One region of the Idiomarina sp. HB genome, then DNA from elsewhere that is predicted to be linked to it. Evidence: predicted binding sites of a transcription regulator. Region 1 holds the regulator's gene; each other region holds the start of a gene.

What was found. The regulator sigma-54, encoded in region 1, starts transcription at its own class of promoters, with help from an activator protein. The targets are predictions, from matches to a motif close to GTTGGCACGNNNNTNGNNT.
Region 2: the regulator sigma-54 is predicted to act here: its motif matches at 1,455-1,473, upstream of fliE (flagellar hook-basal body complex protein FliE).
Region 3: the regulator sigma-54 is predicted to act here: its motif matches at 1,570-1,588, upstream of flhA (flagellar biosynthesis protein FlhA).
Region 4: the regulator sigma-54 is predicted to act here: its motif matches at 1,370-1,388, upstream of VBY75_RS10560 (P-II family nitrogen regulator).

Annotation. Positions count from the first base shown of each region.
Region 1 is NZ_JAYLVU010000002.1:414,390-417,517, forward strand. It holds gene rapZ (RNase adapter RapZ) at 1-141, opposite strand, end outside; gene ptsN (PTS IIA-like nitrogen regulatory protein PtsN) at 132-602, opposite strand; gene hpf (ribosome hibernation promoting factor) at 606-893, opposite strand; gene VBY75_RS07775 (RNA polymerase factor sigma-54) at 922-2,382, opposite strand; gene lptB (LPS export ABC transporter ATP-binding protein) at 2,404-3,128, opposite strand, start outside.
Region 2 is NZ_JAYLVU010000002.1:732,083-735,210, forward strand. It holds gene VBY75_RS09165 (sensor histidine kinase) at 1-28, shown strand, start outside; gene VBY75_RS09170 (sigma-54-dependent transcriptional regulator) at 21-1,382, shown strand; gene fliE (flagellar hook-basal body complex protein FliE) at 1,521-1,853, shown strand; gene fliF (flagellar basal-body MS-ring/collar protein FliF) at 1,901-3,128, shown strand, end outside.
Region 3 is NZ_JAYLVU010000001.1:1,075,954-1,079,081, forward strand. It holds gene flhA (flagellar biosynthesis protein FlhA) at 1-1,527, opposite strand, end outside; gene VBY75_RS05360 (prepilin-type N-terminal cleavage/methylation domain-containing protein) at 1,686-2,102, shown strand; gene VBY75_RS05365 (prepilin-type N-terminal cleavage/methylation domain-containing protein) at 2,096-2,605, shown strand; gene VBY75_RS05370 (Type II secretion pathway-like protein) at 2,641-2,835, shown strand; gene VBY75_RS05375 (PulJ/GspJ family protein) at 2,816-3,128, shown strand, end outside.
Region 4 is NZ_JAYLVU010000003.1:252,843-255,970, reverse strand. It holds gene VBY75_RS10565 (ammonium transporter) at 1-982, opposite strand, end outside; gene VBY75_RS10560 (P-II family nitrogen regulator) at 993-1,331, opposite strand; gene VBY75_RS10555 (cysteine synthase A) at 1,551-2,603, shown strand; gene glpQ (glycerophosphodiester phosphodiesterase) at 2,596-3,128, shown strand, end outside.

The DNA.
Region 1 (3,128 bases):
TTGCTCGATAACAGCATGGACTAACGTGGGTAGCAGGCTAATGGGTAAATTATCAACGCAGTAAAAACCTAAATCCTCAAGGACCCGCAACGCGATGGTTTTACCTGAACCGGAACGACCACTAACAATGATCAGTTGCATGGCGACTGCTCACCTTCGCCAATAAATAATTGGTATAAGTCTTTGTCGGAGTCAGCCTGGCGTAATGCACGTGTGCAGTCTTTGTCATTCATACGGCGAGCGACAGAAGCTAAAGTCTGCAGATGGTTTTCGTGTTCGGATTCTGGTACCAGAAGCGCGAATATAATATCGACGGGTTGGTTGTCGATAGAGTCAAACTCAATCGGCTCATCTAGCGTGAGTAATACCGCAACCGGGTGGTTAGCATTGGGTAATCGGCCATGAGGAATTGCGATACCTAAGCCAATTCCCGTACTGCCCAAACGCTCACGGTTCAATAGGCTCTCAAAAATGTCATGGCGGGTAATGCCGGACAACTTAGGAGCTACGATTTGACTAATGGTTTCAAGCAGTCTTTTTTTACTTGCGCCCTCGACTGCACACTTGGTGCAGTCGGGGCTTAACAATTCACTCAGTTGCATGGATTAATGTTGTTTCATTTTTTCTTTGTGTTTAATCACCTGACGGTCCAGCTTATTGATTAAACCGTCGATGGCCGCGTACATATCGTCGTGTTTTGCGTCGGCAAAAATTTCACCGCCATTCACGTGCAGCGTAGCTTCCGCTTTTTGAATCGTTTTTTCAACATTTAGGATGACGTGAACATTAGTAATGTGGTCAAAATGTCGTTCCAGCTTGGCAAATTTTGTGTCTACGTAGTCACGTAAAGCTTCGGTAATATCGATGTGGTGACCGGTCAAATTAATTTGCATAACGTCTTCCTTCTTGCAGTTAACAAAGTTACAAAAGACTTTTGCGTTGGCTCGATGATGGAATGTTTAACGATTCCCGATACTTCGCAATTGTCCTCCTTGCTACTTGGATACCTTGTTCAGCTATCAGTTCAGCAATTTTGCTGTCACTTAACGGTTTACTGCGGTTTTCTGCAGCGACCATCTTCTTAATTAAAGCACGTATTGCAGTGCTTGAACACTCACCACCGCCCTCAGTACTGACATGACTTGAGAAAAAGTATTTTAACTCAAACACGCCCCGCGGACAGTGTAAGTATTTCTGTGTTGTCACCCGCGAAATGGTGCTTTCGTGCATATCCACTGCTTCGGCGACATCGTTTAAAACCATAGGCTTCATGGCTTCTTCGCCATGCTCAAAAAAGCCCTGTTGGCGTTGCACTATGCAGTTGGCAACTTTTAGCAACGTGTCATTGCGACTTTCCAGGCTTTTTATAAACCAACGCGCTTCCTGCGTGTGGTTTTTTATGTACTGGCTGTCGGCTACTGACTTAGCTGCTTTACTCAAGGCCGCGTATTCTTCATTGACCTTTAATTTAGGTACGCTGTCGGGGTTCAATTCGACCATCCAACGCCCATTTTTTTTTGCCACAGCAACATCCGGAATGACATATTCAACGGGTTGTTGTGCAACTTGCTCACCCGGGTGGGGATGCAACTGCTGAATCAAGCGCATGGTTTGACGCAAGTCGTCTTCCGAGAGCTTTAACTTACGCTGAATGGTGCGAAAATCCCGGCTGCCCAGTAAATCCATATGTTCCGTCACTAAGCATAGAGCAACCTCTTTGTATTCAGTGTCGTCATTTAACTGTCGCAACTGAATGGCAAGACATTCGCTGACGCTACGCGCTCCAACTCCTATTGGGTCGAAATGCTGAATGCGTTTAAGCACCATGCAAACTTCTTCTGCTTCTACCTCTGGCAGGCGCACCGCTTCAATAATTTCATCAACATCGACCATTAGATAGCCGTTGTCGTCTATAGCTTCGATAATGGCTTCAGCTATGGCCGTGTCTTCGTCAGAAAAGTGGGAAAGCTGCATTTGCCAAAGTAAGTGATCTTGCAACGACTCACTGGTCGAGCCCTGGTAAACTTCAAAGTCACCGTCAAAAGACTTACCAGAGGACGCGGCCCCATTAACCGGTGTCTGGCTGGAGTAGGTGTCATCCCAACTGCTGTCTACCGGTAACTCGTCCGGCATTTCCTGAGTTTTTATAACGTCCGAGGTTTCTCGCTGACTGTCATCCCGCTCTTCGATATTTCGGGTTTCGGAGTTGTCAGCTTCGTTGCTGGCATCGCCTTCAACTTCTAATAGAGGATTACTGTCCAGTGCATCCTGAATTTCAGCCTGAAGATCGAGTGAGGAAAGCTGCAGCAGGCGAATGGCCTGTTGAAGTTGTGGCGTCATGGTCAGATGCTGACCAATTTTTAGCTGCAGACTTTGCTTCATAATGACTGTCCCGGTTTCACGTTATAAGGTGAACTGCTCACCGAGGTAAACGTCTTTAACCTGTTGATTCGATAATATACTTTCTGCATCCCCACTGGCAATAAGTTCGCCATGACTAACGATATAGGCGTGTTCACAAACCGATAGGGTTTCACGAACATTATGGTCGGTAATCAATACGCCAATACCGCGTTGCTTTAAATGCTCAATGATTTTTTTGATATCAATGACGGATATGGGGTCGACACCAGCGAAAGGCTCATCTAAAAGAATAAAAGTGGGCTCTGCTGCCAGGGCCCTGGCTATTTCAACCCGTCGGCGCTCACCGCCTGACAGACTCATTCCTTGGCTGTTGGCAATGTGCCCAATATTAAACTCTTCGAGTAAGGCATCGAGCTGTTCTTCTCTGTCGTTGTCTGATAACGCTTTGCGGGTTTCTAAAATGGCCATTAGGTTGTCACGTACCGTTAGCTTTCTGAAAATAGAAGCTTCCTGTGGCAGGTAACCAATACCTCTGCGTGCCCGCTCATGCATTGGCAGTAAAGTGAGGTCGTTATCATCCAGTAAAATCTGGCCTTTATCGCTGTTAACCAGTCCGACAATCATATAAAAGGTGGTTGTTTTACCGGCTCCATTAGGCCCTAGTAACCCAATAACCTGTCCCTGACTCACCTCCAGGCTAACGTCTTTAACAACCTGGCGACTTTTATAGCTTTTGGCTAAGTGTTTAACTCGTAAGGTTGCCA
Region 2 (3,128 bases), 320 kb from region 1:
CCGACTGAATGAGGTGTGTTATGGCTGAGCGACAAGTACTGGTTGTTGAAGACGATGTTTCTTTGCGTGAGGCAATTATCGATACTTTGGAGTTGGCGGACTGCCAGTGTCTGGAAGCTGCAAATGGTGAAGAGGCTTTGTTAATACTGAAAAAAGAGCCGGTAGCTTTAGTGATTAGTGACGTTCAAATGCCGGGTATTGATGGTTTGCAATTATTGCGCAGTATGAACAATCAGCAATATGACATTCCGGTTATTATGATGACCGCCTTTGCTAAGGTGGATGATGCTGTTGTAGCAATGCGCGAAGGGGCTGTCGACTACCTGACGAAGCCTTTTTCAATAGAAAAACTGCAGACTTTGGTACAAAGGTATTTGCCGGACGGTGCCATTAACGACATTGAACCGGTTGCCGAGGAAGAGTCGAGCCAGGCTATTCTGAATATGGCACGCAAGGTAGCTGCCAGCGAAGCCAGCGTAATGGTTACCGGGCCCAGTGGCACGGGTAAAGAAGTGTTGGCACGTTATATTCATCAGCATTCTGAGCGTGCAAATGGCCCCTTTGTCGCGATTAATTGTGCAGCCATACCCGAAAACATGCTTGAGTCTATGTTATTTGGCTATGAAAAAGGAGCTTTTACTGGTGCGAATCAGTCGTCTCCCGGTAAGTTTGAGCTCGCTCAGGGTGGTACCTTGTTGCTGGACGAAGTCACCGAAATGGCTATGCATTTGCAGGCAAAACTATTACGGGTTATTCAGGAACGTCAGGTAGAACGGCTGGGCTCACGTAAAACCATTCAACTCGACGTCCGTTTAATTGCGACCTCTAACCGTGACCTTCAACAAGCGGTGCGTGAGGGACAGTTGCGCGAAGACCTCATGTATCGGCTGAACGTGTTCCCGTTGCACTGGAAGTCTTTGTGCGAACGCCCTGCGGATATTGTGCCTTTAGCTGAAAACTTATTGCAGCGACACAAGCAGCGTTCCGGTATTAAAACACCTGTCATTTTTTCGGCAGCTGCTATAAAGCAATTACAGTCGTATTCCTGGCCGGGTAATGTTCGTGAACTGGAAAATGTCGTACAACGTGCGCTGGTTCTGCATCGTGGTGATGAAATTCAGCCCGATGATTTAATGCTGGAACTTAATGATATCGCTGAACCGGCGAGTGTGTTTCCGGAGCAAGTGAGCGCGTCTGATGATAAATCGGAAAATCTGGATGAGTCGCTTTTTCATCAGGAATACCAAATTATCAAAGAAGCTCTGCAACGCCATCAGGGTAAACGGCAACCTGTTGCGGATGAATTAGGAATTAGTCCGCGTACGCTGCGTTACAAACTAGCGAAGATTCGTGAGCAGGGACTTACTCTGACAGGCTCTTAAAGGCGACTTAAAATACTCCTGTCTATACTATTAGCCCTGTATCTCAGGGCTTTTCTTTACACAATCTTATAAGTTGGCATTTTGCTTGCATAGTTAACTTTAAATAGAGTCAGTGATGAATTTTTGACGGGGTTAATTATGAAAGTGGAAGCAAACGCACTTTACCAACAGTTACAATCGATGGCCACGCAGGCTTCTCAGCGTGACCAGCCTACGAATGTGAACGCCCTGCAAGGTAATACTGCTCAAGCAGATTTTTCCAATATGCTGAAAAACGCAATGGATAACGTTAACGAATTGCAACAAACCTCAGGCGATTTAAAAACACGCATGGAGCTTGGTGACCCAAATGTCACGCTGGAGCAAACTATGATCGCCAGCCAAAAAGCGGGTATTGCGTTTGAGGCAACTGTTCAGGTACGCAACAAAGTGGTTGATGCGTACAAAGAAATTATGTCAATGCCGGTATAACCGCAGCAGCACTGGAGATATGAGTCGTGGCTGAATCAACAGATTTAATGGTACAAGATACCGACTTACCTGACAGCAACCGAACAAGCAATGAAGACGGCGGCGAGAAGACCGGTATTATGACAATGCTGGGTAACTTTGACATGCTTCGTCAGGTCATTGTGGTTTTAGCCCTGGCTATCTGTGTCGCCATTGCTGTTTTTATTATGCTGTGGGCACAAGAATCAACTTACCGTCCACTAGGTAATTTAGAAACCCAGGAGTTGATCAGTACGCTCGACTATATGGATGCTAATGGTATTGAGTACCAGGTTGATGGCAATACGGTGTCAGTTCCGGAAGAGAATTATGAAGCAATCAAGCTGCAGTTAACTCGTGCGGGAGTAGACTACGGCAACTCGACCAATAATGGTTCTGAAATATTAATGAGCGAACCGGGTTTTGGCGTTAGCCAACGTCTGGAGCGAGAGCGACTCATTCATTCCCGTGAAGTCCAGCTTGCGCGCGCTATTGAAGAAATAAAAAAAGTGGCCGGGGCTAGAGTACTTCTGGCCGTACCGAAGGAAAATGTTTTTGCCCGTCGTGAAAAGCAGCCGAAAGCGTCGGTTATGCTGAATGTTCGCGGTGGTACGTCGTTAAGTGAAGAAGAAGTTGCTTCGATTGTTGACATGGTTGCGTCTTCGGTAACCGGTTTAAATACTGAACACGTTACTGTCACTGATCAGGCCGGGCGTTTGCTTAACTCAGGTTCACAAAGTGCCCTGGCGGCAAAAAGTTCGCGCGAATATCAGATTGAACAAAAGCGCGAAGAAGAATACCTGAAGAAAATAGACAGTATTTTGATTCCTGTGCTGGGCTATGACAATTATACCGCGCAGGTTGATGTCACTATGGACTTCACCCAGCGTGAACAAACTCAGCGTCAGTTTAATCCTGATATGCCGGCAATTCGCAGTGAAATGACGGTCGAAAACCGCTCTGTCGGCAGCGCAATTGGTGGTATCCCTGGTGCATTAACGAATCAGCCGCCACTTGATTCTGATATTCCGGAAGAGGCCGGTGCAGGAAGTGCTGGTGGCGGGACTAACGGCAGCACTCATCGCGAGGCGACACGCAATTACGAGCTTGATAACTCGGTAACTTATACCCGCAGCCAAACGGGCACGGTTGAACGTTTGAGTGTATCCGTTGCGGTTAACCAGAAAACAATAACGAATGAGGCAGGTGAAAATCAGCCTCAGGCAGCCAGTGCCGAAGAGATGGCGAATATTCGTC
Region 3 (3,128 bases), on a different contig from region 1:
TAGCTGTGACGCATGGTTTGTCACTATTTGACTTAAATGTGTTGCAACCACAGTTGCCGCATCCACCACGGTATAACCCAGGGTCTGCGCATGCTCTCGTTGTTCCGGACGGATCCAGACCGCATCCAGGCCAAAGGCAGGGTCAGTTGTTTTTTCGCCTTCCAATTCGCCGAAAACCTGACCCGGGTTAATCGCCATTTCCCAGTCATGGCGAATTTCAGCTTCGCCCATAGTCACACCCATTAGGGTAATTCGGTAACTGTTAGGGCCTAAATCCAGGTTGTCTCTGATATGAACAGCTGGCACCAGGAAACCAAATTCCTGTGACTGCTTCTTACGCACGCCTTTTATGCGTGACAGGAGCTCGCCGCCCTGCTGCTTATCGACCAAAGGAATTAAACGATAGCCAACTTCCAGACCAATAGTGTCTACATGGCGCACATCGTCCCAGCTAAGCTCTTTTTGCTGCGCCTGCTGGACTTGCTGCTCCTGTTCTTTCTCTACCAGCTCGCCTTCTTCGACTTTTGACTTTTTAAGCTTAAAGTACGCTGCACCGGCTAGTACCGCTGACATACTCAAGAACGCCAGATGTGGCATACCCGGGATAACACCCATAGCAAAGAGTACCGCACTGGTAATGACCAAAACCTTGGGGTTATCAAGCAGTTGCAGTACAACGGCATCACCCATGTCTTTACTGTCATTTTCGCGAGTAATGATAATGGCGGTAGCAACCGACAGTAATAAAGAGGGGATTTGCGCGACCAGGCCGTCACCAATGGTCAACAGGGTATAAACTTCCACGGCCTCATTAAAGGTCAGGCCGTACTGGATCATACCAATGAGCAGGCCGCCGATAATGTTAATAAAGAGAATAAGGATACCGGCTATGGCGTCCCCTTTTACGAACTTACTGGCACCGTCCATAGAGCCGTAGAAATCGGCTTCACGGGTTACGTCACTGCGTCGGGCTTTGGCTTCTTCCTGATTGATTAAACCCGCGTTCAGGTCGGCATCAATAGCCATCTGTTTACCCGGCATGGCATCAAGGGTAAAACGGGCAGTAACTTCTGAAATACGGCCGGCACCTTTGGTGATAACCACAAAGTTAATAATAACCAGAATGGCAAACACCACCAGACCAACGGTGTAGTTACCGCCTATGACCACGCTACCGAAGGCTTCAATCACTGAGCCCGCCGCGCCGGGGCCGTTATGACCTTCCAGCAAAACAATACGGGTTGAGGCAACGTTAAGGCTTAACCGTAAGACCGTAGCAATAAGCAATACCGTCGGAAACGCAGCGAAATCTAGCGGACGTTGGGTATAAACCGCCACCAGCATAACTACCAGCGACAAGGTAATTGAAAACGAGAACAGAATATCCAGCACCATGGCCGGAATTGGCAGAACTACCATCGCCAGAATGGCCATAATGGCCACAGGCGTTCCGAATCCTTTAATCAGATGCGCGTTGTTCTGCGTGAAATTTCTTAAACCTACTAACTTTTCGGCACCGCCCGCCATACGTCTTCCTGTTGCGTCAAAAAGTTGAACCTGCGGTGCTTCATTCAAGAATCGAGCCAGCTTTTTAAATATTTTCTGACTCGTTGATACGTTTTGGCCTACAGATATTTATCGTCTGGCAGCTACACTCTCTGCTCTTTAACAAAAAGGTTATTACCGTGCGTGGTTATTCCCTCGTTGAAATGCTTATTGCACTGACAATTAGCGCTGGCTTAGGTGCGTTATCAATGCCGTTATTGAGTCAACAAATGGAGACCTTACTGTTGCAGCAGGCCAGTAATCGCTGGTTGTTGTATTTGCATCAAGTAAAAGCAAAGGCACAGAAGGAACAGCGCTCAATAGTTGCTGAATTGGTACCTATTGACGCTCGCTCCAGTGTTTTTAAAGCAATGACAGAATCGACGTACAGCGCAGCAAGTCCACTCAAGTTCTACGGTAACTCCGGTGCGGCTGTACCTGGGCATGTCCGGATTGTAAGCGGTGACAGCATGATAAAAGTAATTATAAGCAGCAAAGGTCGCATTCGCTCTTGCGTTAGCCTTGGCTCGTCATTGCCCGGAATCTCCTTATGCTAGTTAGTAAAAGTAATGGCTATAGCTTGGTTGAAGTACTCATTGCTGCTGCACTTGGTTCTATTATTGTGATCACCACTCAGCAAATAATGCAGTGGCAAAAGGGCGCTCAGTTTCGTGCGGTGTCGAGTGCACAATTTATTCTGGGTGGGCAAGCCGTTTCTTATCAGTTCTTTGAAAGCCTGAATCAGACAATCGCGAGCAGTGTGCAAAATCCACAAAGCAATTGCTTTATTTTCCCTACCCAAAGCGGCGGGTCGGTTGGCTTTCGGGTCAGGAACTCCCAGTTACAGCATAACCCTATGACACTGGACTGTTCAGGGTATGGTTGGCAGTCACTGACCGACAAAACACAGTTTGAGGTTCAGGAGTTAATGGTTGAAACCAGTGTTCCGTCAGTGTCTGACGGCGCCTCAAAGCTGTTTATTACACTGATTATTTCACGGGTCACTAAAAACGGCGTGCAAGAGCAACCGTTTAAACGAAGCATAACAATATTTTCTTAGCCCTTTGCTTTTAACCACAGAGAAGGATGTTCACAATGCAAGCGAAAGGATTCGCGTTAATACTCACCTTAGTAACACTCATTAGTCTAAGCTCCGCAAGCGTCGCCGCCCTGTTTTTCTACGCGCAAATGCTGGAAGCTCAGCAAGAGCATCAGTGGCAAGTACTTTCTGGCCAGTTAGAAGCCGATTTTAACCGACAGAAACAGCATTATGAGTCAGCACAAAAGTAAAGGTTTTTCCCTGACCGAAACCTTGGTTGCTTCTGCAATAGTCGCTATTTGGGCTGTCAGTAGTCAGCAGCTGCTCCAAATTGGGTTAGGCGCTATTGAAAAAGCAAAGCGCAAAGCCCGGGCCGTCGAAGTTTTGAATCGCTATATACAAGACACCCATATTGACTGGATAAATGGCTCTTCCCCATCACCTGAAGTCATTTCGAACGGTTTTATTATCCATTCAGAGGTTAATTCAATAGACGAAAACAACGCTTCTATGGGTGTTGAAATAACCTGGGGAGAAAAAAATA
Region 4 (3,128 bases), on a different contig from region 1:
TGGAGTCAGTTATGGGCACTAGCAGGGTACCGAATATACCCACGACACCATGTACCGAAATGGCCCCAACCGGGTCGTCAATGTGCAGCTTATCCAGAGCAATAATTGACAACACAACAATGAGTCCGGCGACAAAGCCAAAAACACTTGCCTGCCAGGGTTCGGGAGTAACGGGTTGTGCAGTTATGGCGACTAAACCGGCTAAAGCACCGTTTAGTATCATAGTCAGGTCGGCTTTTTTCCAGAGTAACTTGGTAAACAGCAGTGCCGCTATTGTTCCTGCTGCTGCCGAGGTGTTGGTATTGACCATAGCGCGTGCAATGGCGTTGGCGTCATCAACTGAGCCCAGAGCCAGCTGGGAACCGCCGTTAAAACCGAACCATCCGAACCAGAGAATAAAAGTACCCAGTGCGGCGAGAGGCATGTTTGAACCCGGTAAGGCATTAATACTGCCGTCACTCAGGTATTTGCCAGAGCGGGGACCCAGCAATATGACCGCCGCCAGTGCTGCTGATGCCCCGGTTAAGTGAACAATACTAGAGCCGGCAAAATCGACAAACCCCCAGTTTGCTATCATGCCGCCGCCCCAGGTCCACAAGCCCTGAACCGGGTAAATAAATGCGCTGAGTACGACACAAAAAACTAAAAAGCTCATGAGCTTCATTCGCTCTGCTACGGCGCCGGAAACAATGGACATAGCGGTGGCAACAAACACAACCTGAAAGAAGAAGTTTGCATCGGCGGCGTAAGCAGGGGAAGGATCCGGGTACATGACTTTATAACCAATGGCTAAATAAGTAATACAGGCAATGGAGTAGAGAGCAATGTTTTTGGTCAGAATTTCGGTGGTGTTTTTGGCTCTTACCAGGCCGGCTTCTAACATTGAAAACCCGGCCGCCATCCACATGACCAGCGCGCCGCAAACAAGCAGATAAAAAGTATCGAGGGCAAAAGTGAGTTGCTGTAAATCTTGTGCTTCCATGGGGGACTCCTTAAAGAGCGTCTTTGTCAGTTTCACCGGTACGTATGCGAACGCAGTGCTCAAGTGGCAGAACAAATATCTTTCCGTCTCCGATATTGCCGGTATGAGCCGCTGCGCTAACAACTTCCAGCGCCCGTTCAAGGGTTTCATCGGGAAGAGCCAGTTCTATTTTCATTTTGGGAAGAAAGTCGACCTGGTACTCGGCTCCTCGATACAGCTCGGTATGGCCTTTTTGCCGGCCAACACCACGAACTTCGGTTACAGTTAAGCCGGAGCAGCCAATTTCAAACAAAGCCTGCTTTACATCCTCCAGCTTGAAAGGTTTGATTAACGCAACGAGCATTTTCATGAGGCTTCCTTATTAAAAGATTGTTAAGCAACCTTCTAATTCAGGAAATGTGCCAAAGATTAATTTGTTGATATTTATGGATAAATAGAATTTCGATGAGAGCTCTGCACAAAAAACGTGCGCAACCTCTGTGCACTGCACCAAAAGTGCTATTGAACCCAGACCTTACAGGGGAGATACTATTTACCTACAGTAATGCAGGATGAAAGGTGCAGTAGCATGAAACTTGGAGCACGGCAGAGCGACCTTATTGGTGAGACAGATCTGTTACGGATACCATCGCTGTCTGATTTAACCGGGTGCGATATCTTTATTAAGTGCGAGTTTCAGAACCCGGGAGGCTCAATAAAAGATCGTGCTGCTAAACAGCTCATTGACGACGCTATGCAGCGCGGCGAACTTAAGCCGGGTATGACCGTAGTGGAAGGTACTGCCGGCAATACTGGCATTGGCCTCGCGGTTGTTGCTAAGTCCTATGGGCTGAACATGCTGGCGGTTATGCCTAATGATCAGACACCAGAAAAAGAACGGATGATACGCCTGCATGGCGGTGAGCTAATGGCCGTTGACCCGGTTCCTTTTAAAAACGAAAACCACTTTTATCACACAGCGCGTCGCTTAGCTGAAGAGCGTGACGACTGTTGGTGGGCCAATCAGTTTGAAAATACCAGCAACGCCCGCGCGCATTACCTTCATACGGGCCCGGAAATTTGGGAACAAACCGGTGGTAAAGTTGATGTTCTGGTTTCTGTAGCAGGTACTGGTGGCACCATTGGTGGTAACTCGCGCTTTTTGAAAGAGAAAAATCCGGATATTGATGTTTGGGTTGTGGACCCGGATGGCTCGGGAATTTATGAGTTCCTTCGCAGTGGTGAGTATGTTTCGACGGGCGGTTCCATGACAGAAGGCATTGGTATTATGCGGTTAGTGGATAACTTTCGTCAGGCACGGATTGATCATGCCGTTAACTTGCCCGATCAGGATTTAGTCACGCTGTCGCGTTATGTCAGAGACAAGGACGGTATTGTGCTGGGTAGCAGCTCCGCGCTTAATGTTGCCGGCGCTTTGGCTGCTGCTTTGCGAAAGGGGCCGGGGCAACGTATCGTGACGTTTTCCTGTGATTTAGGTGAGCGTTCGGTCAGTAAATTGTATAACCCGGAGTATTTACGAGGGCGTGAATTAAACCCTGAGCCCGAGTCCATTGAGGTGCTGATAAAACGTTACCGCGAGCTCGGCGATAAAGTGCTAGAGGTTAACTGGAATAATGAATAGATTCATCATTTGCACTTTTTTATCAGGCTTGGCAGTTGCTGCACCAAAAGCACAGGAGACTCTGCCGGACGCGCCGTTTCATGATTTAAAAGTACCTGAGTTTCTGGATATTGCGCATCGTGGTGCGTCGGGTTATCTACCGGAACATACTCAGGCCAGTACGGTTATGGCCCATGCATTAGGTGCGGACTTCATTGAACAGGACATACAGCTAACTCGTGACGGTGTGCCGGTGGTTTTGCACGACGAAAAACTGGACCATGTTACCAACGTGTCTGAAGTATTCCCGGAGAAGCACCGGCCCGATGGTAAATATTATGTGGTCGACTTTTCCCTGGATGAATTAAAGCGCTTAACGGTTGTTGCCCGCCATAAAGACTATGAGCTGGTCTATCCTAAACGCTTCGCTCAACCGGATGTGCGCTTCCCTATTCAAACCCTGGATGAACACATTAAGTTGATTCATGAACTGAACCGGGTGCGTGAGATGTCCACCGGTATTTATGTGGAGCTGAAATCTTCACG